3 regions of the Kitasatospora sp. NPDC015120 genome follow, and region 2 is predicted to be linked to each of the others. Evidence: riboswitches for the same ligand, from Rfam matches in the RefSeq annotation. Region 2 holds a riboswitch; each other region holds the start of a gene.

Region 1 (3,269 bases), on a different contig from region 2:
CGCCTCCTGCGCGGAGGTCCAGAGGTCCGTCCACCAGCCGGCCACCGCGGTCGGCGCGATCAGCTGGTACGTGGCGAAGCCCAGCGCCCACGGCAGCAGCATCAGCCAGCGGGACGGCGCGTCGGCGGAGAGGTCCCAGCCGCGCCGCCCGGCGCCGAGGAAGTAGTCCACCGCCAGCACCGCGAACATCGGGACGAAGACCGAGCCGATCAGCCCCAGGAAGGCGTAGTAGGAGTCGGTGAACTCGGTGATCTGCAGCGCGAGCACGGTGATCAGCACGCCGGTGCCGCCGGTCAGCACCCGGCGGTCGGCCTTCGGCAGCAGGTTGTGGACCGACATCGCGGTCGAGTACACGTTGGCGAAGGACTGGTCGGTCTCGCGCAGCACCAGCACCAGCAGGAACAGCCAGCCGGCCCAGACGCCCAGGAAGGAGTCGAAGATCCGCTCCGGGTCCCCGTCCGCCTGCAGCAGCGCCATCAGCCCGAGCACGTAGCACCAGACCTGCGCCACCGTGTAGCCGGAGAAGCTGCCCCAGAACGCCGAGCGCGGGGTGCGCGAGTGCCGGGTGTAGTCGGCGGCGAGCGGCACGAAGGAGATCGACACCGCGATCATCGCGTCCGTCGCCGGCAGGAAGCCGTGCCAGTTGCCCGCGCCCGGGTCCGGGACGCCGTTGCGGCCGAGCTGGACGGTGAAGTACACCATCGCGACGGCCACCGCGGCCGCGACGAAGCGGCGCAGCACCGCGATCGCGCCGAGCGGCCAGATGGTCAGCGCGGTGGTCAGCGCGCCGGCCAGCACGACGAAGGCCCAGCGGTAGCCCTCGGCACCGGTGACGGTCTGGGCGCCGAGCGCGATCGTCAGCAGCTCGTAGACGCCCCAGCCGATGCACTGGACGATGTTGAGCACCGTCGGCACGTAGGACAGCCGGGTGCCGAACAGGCCGCGCAGGTTCGCCATGGCCGGCGCGCCGGTGCGGGCGCCGATCAGCGCGGCCACGCCGAGCATCGCGGTGCCGACCACGGTGCCGGCCACGATCGCGGTGACGGCGGCGGCCAGCGACAGCTCGCTGCCCTTGGCACCGAGCACGGTCGCGGCGGTGGTGAAGCCGATCAGCGAGACGCCGAGGTTCATCCAGAGCGCGAAGTGGTCGCGGAAGCCCAGGGTGCGGGGCGGTTCGGTGTCCAGCACCAGCGGCGCCTCGGCCCGGGCCGGGGGCTCCAGGACGGCGGTGGCCGCCGCGGCGGCGGAACCGGGGGCGGTGCCCGCGGCGTCCTGCGAGGAGGGGACGCCCGGCGACGAGGGCGCGCCCGAGGACGAGGATGGCGAAGCAGGCGGCATGGCCGATGTCTCCCTACGCCGGCATTACCCGGACAGGTTCCGGCGGTCTGCGCCCCCTCGACGGCCGTCCACGGGGTCCGTGGCGTACGGTCGACCGGCGCACTCTCAGCCTGGTGTGGGTCCAAGCTCCCGCGTGTCAGTTCGGAGCGACAGGCTAGTCGGCGCGGGGGAGAACGCCAAGGCCGGCGGGTTCGGGTGCGGCGCTGCGCGGGCCGTCGGGACCGGCTAAGGATTCTTATGAGTTCTTCAGAAGGGTCCTTACGGCAATCGAATCGGGTGTGCGAAAAACTATGGTTGTTGGTCCTGTCAGCTATGGAGGTCGTCCGTGAGCACCGAGCGCGAGGTTGGGTCCACCGGGCCGCAGGGGGAGCAGCCCTCCGTCGGCCAGGGGCCGGTGGGTTCCGCTTCTGACGGTCCGGCGCAGCAGCCTGCGGCCGGTCCCGCCCCCGCAACGACGCCCGCGGCCGACCAGCCGTCCCAGCCGGCCGAGGGGGGCTCCGGCGGGTTCACGCCCACGCTGGCGTTCGGCAAGCTGTCCGCCCCGGAGCCGGCCGGCGCCCCCGAGCCCGCCCCGGCCGCCGACGCCGGCTACCTCGACGCCCCGCCGCCGGTCCTGCCGCCCGCCGCGCCCGCGGCCCCGGCCGCGCCGGCCGCCGCCCCGTACGGCGGCAACCCGTACGCCACCCCGGCCCCGGGCACCCCGGTGCCCCCGGCGCTCGCCGCGCACGACCCGTACGCCGCCCCGGGCGCCCCGCAGGGCCAGGACGCGACCGGCCGGCACCACCACCCGTTCGGCGCCGGCCAGCCGCTCGGCGGCTGGGGCGCCCCGCACGACGTCACCCCGGGCGCGCCCGGTGCGCCCGGCGGTCCCGGCGGCCCGCTCGGCTACCCGGGCGAGTACCCCGGCGCGCCCGCCCCCGGCGGCCCGCGCAAGAAGCGCGGCGGCCTGATCGCCCTGGTCGCGGCCGTCGCCCTGGTGGCCGGCGTGGCCGGCGGCGCGGTCGGCGTGGCCGTCGCGGACCGCGACGGTTCCACCGTCAGCGCCAGGAACGACCGCAGCTCCACCACGGTCCAGGCCAACAACACCCAGAAGAACGAGCCCGCCCCGGGCTCGGTCGCCGGCATCGCCCAGAAGGCGCTGCCCAGCGTCGTCACCATCAAGGCCCAGGGCAACGGCGAGTCCGGCACCGGCACCGGCTTCGTCTTCGACACGGAGGGCCACATCCTCACCAACAACCACGTGGTCGCCCCGGCCTCCGCGGGCGGCAAACTGACCGTCAAGTTCGCCGACGGCTCCTCCTACAACGCCTCCGTGCTCGGCCGCGCCGAGGGCTATGACGTGGCCGTCATCAAGCTCGACAGCCCGCCCAAGGACAAGCTGACGCCGCTTCCGCTGGCCGACTCCGACAAGGTCAACGTCGGCGACTCCACCATCGCCATCGGTGCCCCGTACGGCCTGGAGTCCACCGTCACCACCGGCATCATCAGCGCCAAGGACCGCCCGGTCGCCTCCGGCGACGAGACCGGCGCGCAGGCCTCCTACATGAACGCGCTGCAGACCGACGCCTCGATCAACCCCGGCAACTCGGGCGGCCCGCTGCTGGACTCCGGCGGCGGCGTGATCGGCATCAACTCGGCGATCCAGTCCAACACCTCCAGCAACGGCCGGGCCGGCTCCATCGGCCTGGGCTTCGCGATCCCGATCAACCAGGCCAAGTGGGTGGCCGACACCCTGATCAAGACCGGCAAGCCGGTCTACGCCAAGCTCGACGTCCTGCGCAACGACGACTACAAGGGCGACGGCGCGCAGATCCAGACCCGCGACGTCCAGGGCCAGCCGGCCGTCACCCCCGGCGGCGCCGCCGACCAGGCGGGCCTCAAGCCCGGCGACGTCATCACCAAGCTCGGCGGCAGCCCGATCGAGAACGGCC
Region 2 (3,269 bases):
TCCTGGGCCCGGGTGACGGCGGAGGCCAGCATCACCGCGGCGCAGCCCAGCTCCATCGCCAGCGCCACGTCCGAGGCGGTGCCGGCGCCGGCGTCCAGGATCACCGGGACGCCCGCGCCCTCCACGATCAGCTGGAAGTTGTGCGGGTTGCGGATGCCGAGGCCGGAGCCGATCGGCGAGCCCAGCGGCATGATCGCCGCGCAGCCGACGTCCTCCAGCTTGCGGGCCAGCACCGGGTCGTCGTTGGTGTACGGCAGCACGGTGAAGCCGTCGTCGACCAGCGTCTCGGCGGCGTCCAGCAGCTCGATCGGGTCCGGCAGGAGGGTCCGCTCGTCGGCGATCACCTCCAGCTTCACCCAGTCCGTGCCGAGCGCCTCACGGGCCAGCCGGGCCGTCAGCACGGCCTCGCCGGCGGTGAAGCAGCCGGCCGTGTTGGGCAGCACCCGGATGCCGTTGCGGGTCAGCACGTCGAGCACCGAGCCCTGCGTGCCGGCGTCCACCCGGCGCATCGCCACCGTGGTCAGCTCGGTGCCGGACACCCGGAGCGCCTGCTCCAGCACCTCCAGGCTGGGAGCGCCGCCGGTGCCCATGATCAGCCGGGAGGAGAAGGACGTCCCGGCGATGGTGAGGAGGTCGTCGGCCATCGGTCAGCCCCCCTGGACGGCGGTGAGGATCTCGATCCGGTCGCCCGCCGACAGCGGTGTGCGCGGCCACTCGGCGCGCGGCACCACGGCCTCGTTCAGCGCGGCGGCCACACCGGAGTGCGCCTGGCTGAGGGTGGCGACCACCTCGGCGAGGGTGGTCGAGGCGGGCACCTCACGGGGCTCGCCGTTGACGCTCAGGGGGATGTCGCTCGTGCGGGGGCTCATGCCGGGACCTTCGTGAATCGGGTGGGGGAGAACGGGAGGGCGAGCTCCGGCAGGGTGCCGGTGACCAGGTACTCGGCCAGCACGTCGCCGGTGACGGGCGTCAGCAGGACGCCGTTGCGGTAGTGGCCGGTGGCGGCGACCAGCCCGGGCAGTGCGGTCGGGCCGAGCAGCGGCGCGTTGTCCGGCGAGCCGGGCCGCAGCCCGGCGCCGGTCTCCACCAGCGGCAGCTCGGTGATGCCGGGGACCAGCTCGTGCGCGTCGCGCAGCAGCTCGTACACCCCGCCGGCGGTCACCGTGGTGTCGTGGCCCTGCTCCTCGGTGGTCGCGCCGACCACCAGCTCGCCGTTCTCGCGCGGCACCAGGTAGAGGTGGCCGCCGCGGACGACGGCGCGCACGTTGCGGGAGAGGAACGGCCGGTACGCCTCCGGCACCCGCAGCCGCAGCACCTGGCCCTTGACCGGGCGGATGGCCGGCAGCACGCCCGGGGGCAGGCCGGGCAGCAGATGGCTGCGCGAGCCGGCCGCGAGCACGGTCCGGTCGGCGGTGACGCTCTCCCCGGTGGCCAGCCGGGCGCCGGCCGCCCGGTCGCGCTCGACCAGCAGCTCGGTGACCTCGGTGCGGTGCACCACCACGCCGGTCCGCCCGCACGCGTGCAGCAGGGCCTCGGCCAGCCGGCGGCCGTCGACCTGGTGGTCGTCGGTGACGTGCAGGCCGCCGCGCACGCCGGGGGCGAGCATCGGCTCCAGCCGGCGGGCCTCGCGGCCGGTGAGCCACTGCGAGTCCAGGCCGAGCCGCTGGTGGAAGGCGTGCAGCTCCCGCAGTTCGGCGCGGTCGTCGGAGTCGAGGGCGACGGCGAGGGTGCCGCACTGCCGGTAACCGGTGTCCGTGCCGCCGCTCGCCTCGGTGAGTTCGGCGGCGAAGGCCGCGTACCGCTCGTTGGAGGCCATCCCGAGGCGCAGCAGGGGCTCCTCGCCGTACTGGAGTTCGGTGACCGGGGCGAGCATGCCCGCCGCGACCTGGGCGGCGCCGTGGCCCGGCCGGGGATCGACCACGACGACCCGCAGACCGCGCTGGGCCGCCCGCCAGGCGACGACGAGTCCGATGATCCCACCGCCGATGACCAGCACCTCGGCGTGGGCGCCCCGTCCCAGGCGTGTCAAAGCTGTTCTCCCTTCGCCGGAATGACCCGGATCAGGTTCGGACGGTCGCGGGCCGTGCCAGCCCGCCTCTCAGCCCGGTCCGCCGGGCTCCCGTGATGGTGCCCCCACCTTAACTCCGGGTGGCGTCGCCCCTAAAGGCGCCGGCGAAGGGGGCGGCCTAGGTCCGGAGACCTCGGACCGGGCTCAGTACAGTGACGGCGTGGATGAGCTGAGCGGAACGGGACGGACGGACCGGGTGGTCGTGGTCGGCGCCGGGCTGGCCGGGGCGCGGTGCGCCACGGTGCTGCGGCGCGACGGCTTCCGGGGGCGGATCACGCTGGTCGGCGAGGAGCGGCACGCCCCGTACGACCGGCCGCCGCTCTCCAAGGACGTCCTGCTCGGCAAGACCGACAGCACCGCCCTGGACCTCGACTTCGCCGGGCTGGACGTCGAACTGCTGACCGGCCGCCGGGCCACCGGCCTCACCCCCGGCGGCCCCGGCGGCGCGGGCGTGCTGCACACCGACGCCGGGGACGAGCCGTACACCGCGCTGGTGATCGCCACCGGCGCCGAGCCGCGCGCCCTGCCCGGCGCCGAGCGCGCCCACCTGCTGCACACCCTGGACGACGCGCTCGCGCTGCGCGCCCTGCTCCGCCCCGGACTGCGCCTGGTGCTGGTCGGCGCGGGCTGGATCGGCGCCGAGGTGGCCACCGCCGCCCGGACGGCCGGCTGCGAGGTGACCGTCGTCGAGGCGGGCCCGGCCCCCGTCCCTGGCGCGCTGCCCGCCGAGGTCGGCCGGGCGATGGCCGCCTGGTACGCCGAGGCCGGGGTGGACCTGCGCTGCGGCACCGGCGTCGCCGCCGTCGAGCCGGGCGCGGTGCTGCTCGCCGACGGCTCGCACCTGCCCGCCGACGAGGTGGTGGTCGGCATCGGCGCCCGCCCGGCCACCGGCTGGCTGTCCGGCACCGGGGTCGCCCTGGACGCGGCCGGCGCCGTCCTGGCCGACGAGCGGCTGCGCACCACCGTGCCCGGCGTCCTCGCGGCCGGCGACTGCGTCAGCTACCCCTCGGCGCGTTCCGGCACCCGGGTCACCGTCCAGCACTGGGATCACGCGCTGCAGTCCGGCGCGGCGGTCGCCGCCACCCTGCTCGGCACGGACGCGCCGCCGTACGACCCGGTGCAGTACTTCTGGTCCGAGCAGTTCGGGCGGATGGTCCAGTACGCCGGGCGGCACGGCGCGGACGACGAGCTGCTGTGGCGC
Region 3 (3,269 bases), on a different contig from region 2:
ACTGCTCGGCCAACTCCTGTGCCACCACGGCCTCCTGGTTCTCGGCCAGGGCGGTCGCGCGGGCCTTGATGCCCTCGGCCCGGGCCAACCCGATCGCCCGTGCGGCCGCGGCGTCGGCCAGACCGCGCGCCTCGGCCGCGGACGCCTCCGCCTGCCCGGTCGCCGTGGTCGCCTCGGCCTGCGCCAGACCGCGCACCCGGGTGGCCTCGGCGTCCGCCTCGGCCGCGACCCGCACCCGGCTGGCCTCGGCGGCCGCCTCCAGCTCGGTCTCCCGGGCCTGTGCCTGCGCGGCCGAGATCCGGGCGTCACGAGCCGCCTCGGCGGTGGTGCGGGTGTCGTACGCCCGGGCGTCGGCGGGCTTGCGCACGTCGATCTGGAGCTGCTGCTCCTTGCGCCGTGCCTCCAGCTCGGCGACCCGGGTCTCCTGGACCACCACCTCCTGCCGGGCGGCGGCGTCGGCGAGCGGACCGGCCTGCCGGGCACGGGCGTTGGCGGTGTCCCGCTCGGCCTGGTACGAGGACTGCTGGATCTCGCTGTTGCGGGTCGCCTCGGCCTTGCGGGCGGCGGCCTCCTGCTCGGCCTCGGTGGCCAGCCGGTCCGCCTCGGCCTGGGCGATCCGGGCGTCGCGCTGGACGGCGGCGGCGTGCGGGATGGCGAGGTTCTTGATGTAGCCGGTCGGGTCGATGATCTCCTGGATCTGCAGGGTGTCGATGATGAGCCCGAGCTTCTCCATCTCCAGCCCCGAGGCGGCCCGGGTCTCGCCGGTGAGCCGCTCGCGGTCGCGGATCATGTCCTCGACGGTGAGCCCGCCGACGATCGAGCGCAGGTGGCCGGCGAAGACGTTGTGGACGCGCTGGCTGATCAGCTTCTGCTGGTCCAGGAAGCGGCGGGCGGCGTTGGCGATCGACACCTCGTCGTCGCCGACCTTGAAGATCACCACGCCCTTCACCCGCACCGGGATGCCCTGCGTGGTGACGCACTCGACGTTCAGCTCGGCCTCGTTGAGGTCCAGCGAGAGCCGCCGGACCCCTTGCAGTCCCGGGGTGACGAGGGTGCCGCGCCCGGTGACGATCCGGAAGCCCAGGCCGTCGCCGACCCCCTCGGTGCGGTGCCGGGAGCCGGAGATGATCAGTGCCTCGTTCGGCTCGGCCACCCGCCACATGAGTTTGAAGAGCGTGACCCCGATGATCAGTGCCGCGGCAGCCGCCCCGGCGATGACGTATCCCATGGTTCAACTCCCCCTTCGGGCGCAGGAGATGCGCCGTTTCGGATTGTCCGCCCGGGTCGCGGCCCGGGGAAGGGAAGTGACATGACGTACCGTCACAAGGTCGTCACCGGACGGTCATCGGGGCGTCACGGCCCGATCGGCGCGACATAGACCGTCCTCGGCGGCTGGTACTCGATCACCACCACCGGCGTCCCGACCGTCAGCCGCTCGCCCGGCACGGCCAGGTAGGCGAGGAACGCCTCGGTGCCCTGGCGCTCCGGCACGTGCACCATCACCTCGCCGACCAGCCCCGCGCCAACCGCCCCGGTGACCCGCCCCGTGCTCCCGACCACGCCGGCCTCCTCGCCTCGTCAGCTACGGGGCCAGTCTGCCCGCCGCGGCGGCTCCGCGCCCCCCGTTCACCGTCCGCGCCCCCCGTTCACCGTCCGCGTCCCCCGTTCACCGTCCGGACCTCGCGGTTCCCCCTCCCGGACCCGCTCTGGACCTCCGGCGGTCGGCTCGCTACGGTGTTGGACGTCATGCGCGGGCAACACCGCCTGCGGACGCGGGAGCTCGGAGCACCGGGCTGAGAGGGCGCTGAACGGGACGTCGAGGGACGGACCGGCGGCTGCGCCGACCGCAGGAACCTGACCGGGTAATGCCGGCGTAGGGAGTTTGAGGTCCGATGACCACCTTCGATGCACAGCCGCAGTCTGCCCTCCCCCGGTCCGGCCCCGGGGCCGCCGTCACCAGCGCGGGCACCGGCTACCCCACCCCGGCCTGGCGCAAGGCCCACCGCGAGGGGTCCCGCCCCGATCTGCGCGTCCCGTACCGCGAGGTCGTGCTCACCAACGGCAGGACCGTCCCGCTGTACGACACCTCCGGGCCGTACACCGACCCCGGCTACCGCGCCGACGTGCGGCGCGGCCTGCCGGCCCTGCGCGACGCCTGGATCCGCCAGCGCGGCGACGTCGAGGAGTACGACGGCCGCGAGGCCCGCCCCGAGGACGACGGCATCCGGCACACCGCGCCGCGCGGCGGCGACCTGCGCAACCTCGACGCCGTCTTCCCCGGCCGCCCGCGCCGCCCGCTGCGCGGCCGCGACGGCGCCGCCGTCACCCAGCTCGGGTACGCCAGGCGCGGCATCGTCACCCCCGAGATGGAGTTCGTGGCCCTGCGCGAGGGCCTGGAGCCGGAGTTCGTCCGCGACGAGGTCGCCCGCGGCCGCGCCGTCATCCCGGTCAACGTGAACCACCCCGAGGTCGAGCCGGCGATCATCGGCACCAACTTCCTGGTGAAGATCAACGCCAACATCGGCAACTCCGCCGTCACCTCCTCGATCGAGGAGGAGGTGGAGAAGATGACCTGGGCCACCCGCTGGGGCGCCGACACCGTCATGGACCTCTCCACCGGCCGCAACATCCACACCACCCGCGAGTGGATCCTGCGCAACTCCCCGGTGCCGATCGGCACCGTGCCGCTCTACCAGGCGCTGGAGAAGGTCGACGGCAGGGCCGAGGAGCTGAGCTGGGACGTCTACCGCGACACCGTCATCGAGCAGTGCGAGCAGGGCGTCGACTACATGACCGTGCACGCCGGCGTGCTGCTGCGCTACGTGCCGCTGACCGCCCGCCGCAAGACCGGCATCGTCTCGCGCGGCGGCTCGATCATGGCCGCCTGGTGCCTGGCGCACCACCGGGAGAACTTCCTCTACACCAACTTCGAGGAGCTCTGCGACATCCTCGCGCGCTACGACGTCACCTTCTCCCTCGGTGACGGCCTGCGCCCCGGCTCGATCGCCGACGCCAACGACGAGGCGCAGTTCGCCGAGCTGCAGACCCTGGGCGAGCTGGGCCGGACCGCCCGCGCCAAGGACGTGCAGGTGATGATCGAGGGCCCGGGCCACGTCCCGATGCACAAGATCAAGGAGAACATGGATCTCCAGAAGGAGATCTGCGACGAGGCCCCCTTCTACACCCTGGGCCCGCTCACCACCGACGTCGCACCCGGCTACGACCACATCACCTCGGGCATCGGCGCCGCGATGATCGCCTGGTGGGGC

What was found. Region 2 has a riboswitch for thiamine pyrophosphate ahead of thiO (glycine oxidase ThiO). Riboswitches for the same ligand answer to the same signal wherever they lie in the genome.
Region 1: linked by a shared signal. The riboswitch ahead of ACF1AK_RS06845 (purine-cytosine permease family protein) and the one ahead of thiO (glycine oxidase ThiO) in region 2 are both predicted to bind thiamine pyrophosphate.
Region 3: linked by a shared signal. The riboswitch ahead of thiC (phosphomethylpyrimidine synthase ThiC) and the one ahead of thiO (glycine oxidase ThiO) in region 2 are both predicted to bind thiamine pyrophosphate.

The regions. Positions count from the first base shown of each region.
Region 1 is NZ_JBIBVJ010000002.1:457,552-460,820, reverse strand. Features, by position in the region: gene ACF1AK_RS06845 (purine-cytosine permease family protein) at 1-1,338, opposite strand, end outside; TPP riboswitch at 1,336-1,477, opposite strand; gene ACF1AK_RS06840 (trypsin-like peptidase domain-containing protein) at 1,664-3,269, shown strand, end outside.
Region 2 is NZ_JBIBVJ010000001.1:299,041-302,309, reverse strand. Features, by position in the region: gene ACF1AK_RS01310 (thiazole synthase) at 1-644, opposite strand, end outside; gene thiS (sulfur carrier protein ThiS) at 648-869, opposite strand; gene thiO (glycine oxidase ThiO) at 866-2,029, opposite strand; TPP riboswitch at 2,021-2,133, opposite strand; gene ACF1AK_RS01295 (NAD(P)/FAD-dependent oxidoreductase) at 2,229-3,269, shown strand, end outside.
Region 3 is NZ_JBIBVJ010000002.1:677,315-680,583, forward strand. Features, by position in the region: gene ACF1AK_RS07795 (SPFH domain-containing protein) at 1-1,228, opposite strand, end outside; gene ACF1AK_RS07800 (hypothetical protein) at 1,354-1,560, opposite strand; TPP riboswitch at 1,763-1,897, shown strand; gene thiC (phosphomethylpyrimidine synthase ThiC) at 1,893-3,269, shown strand, end outside.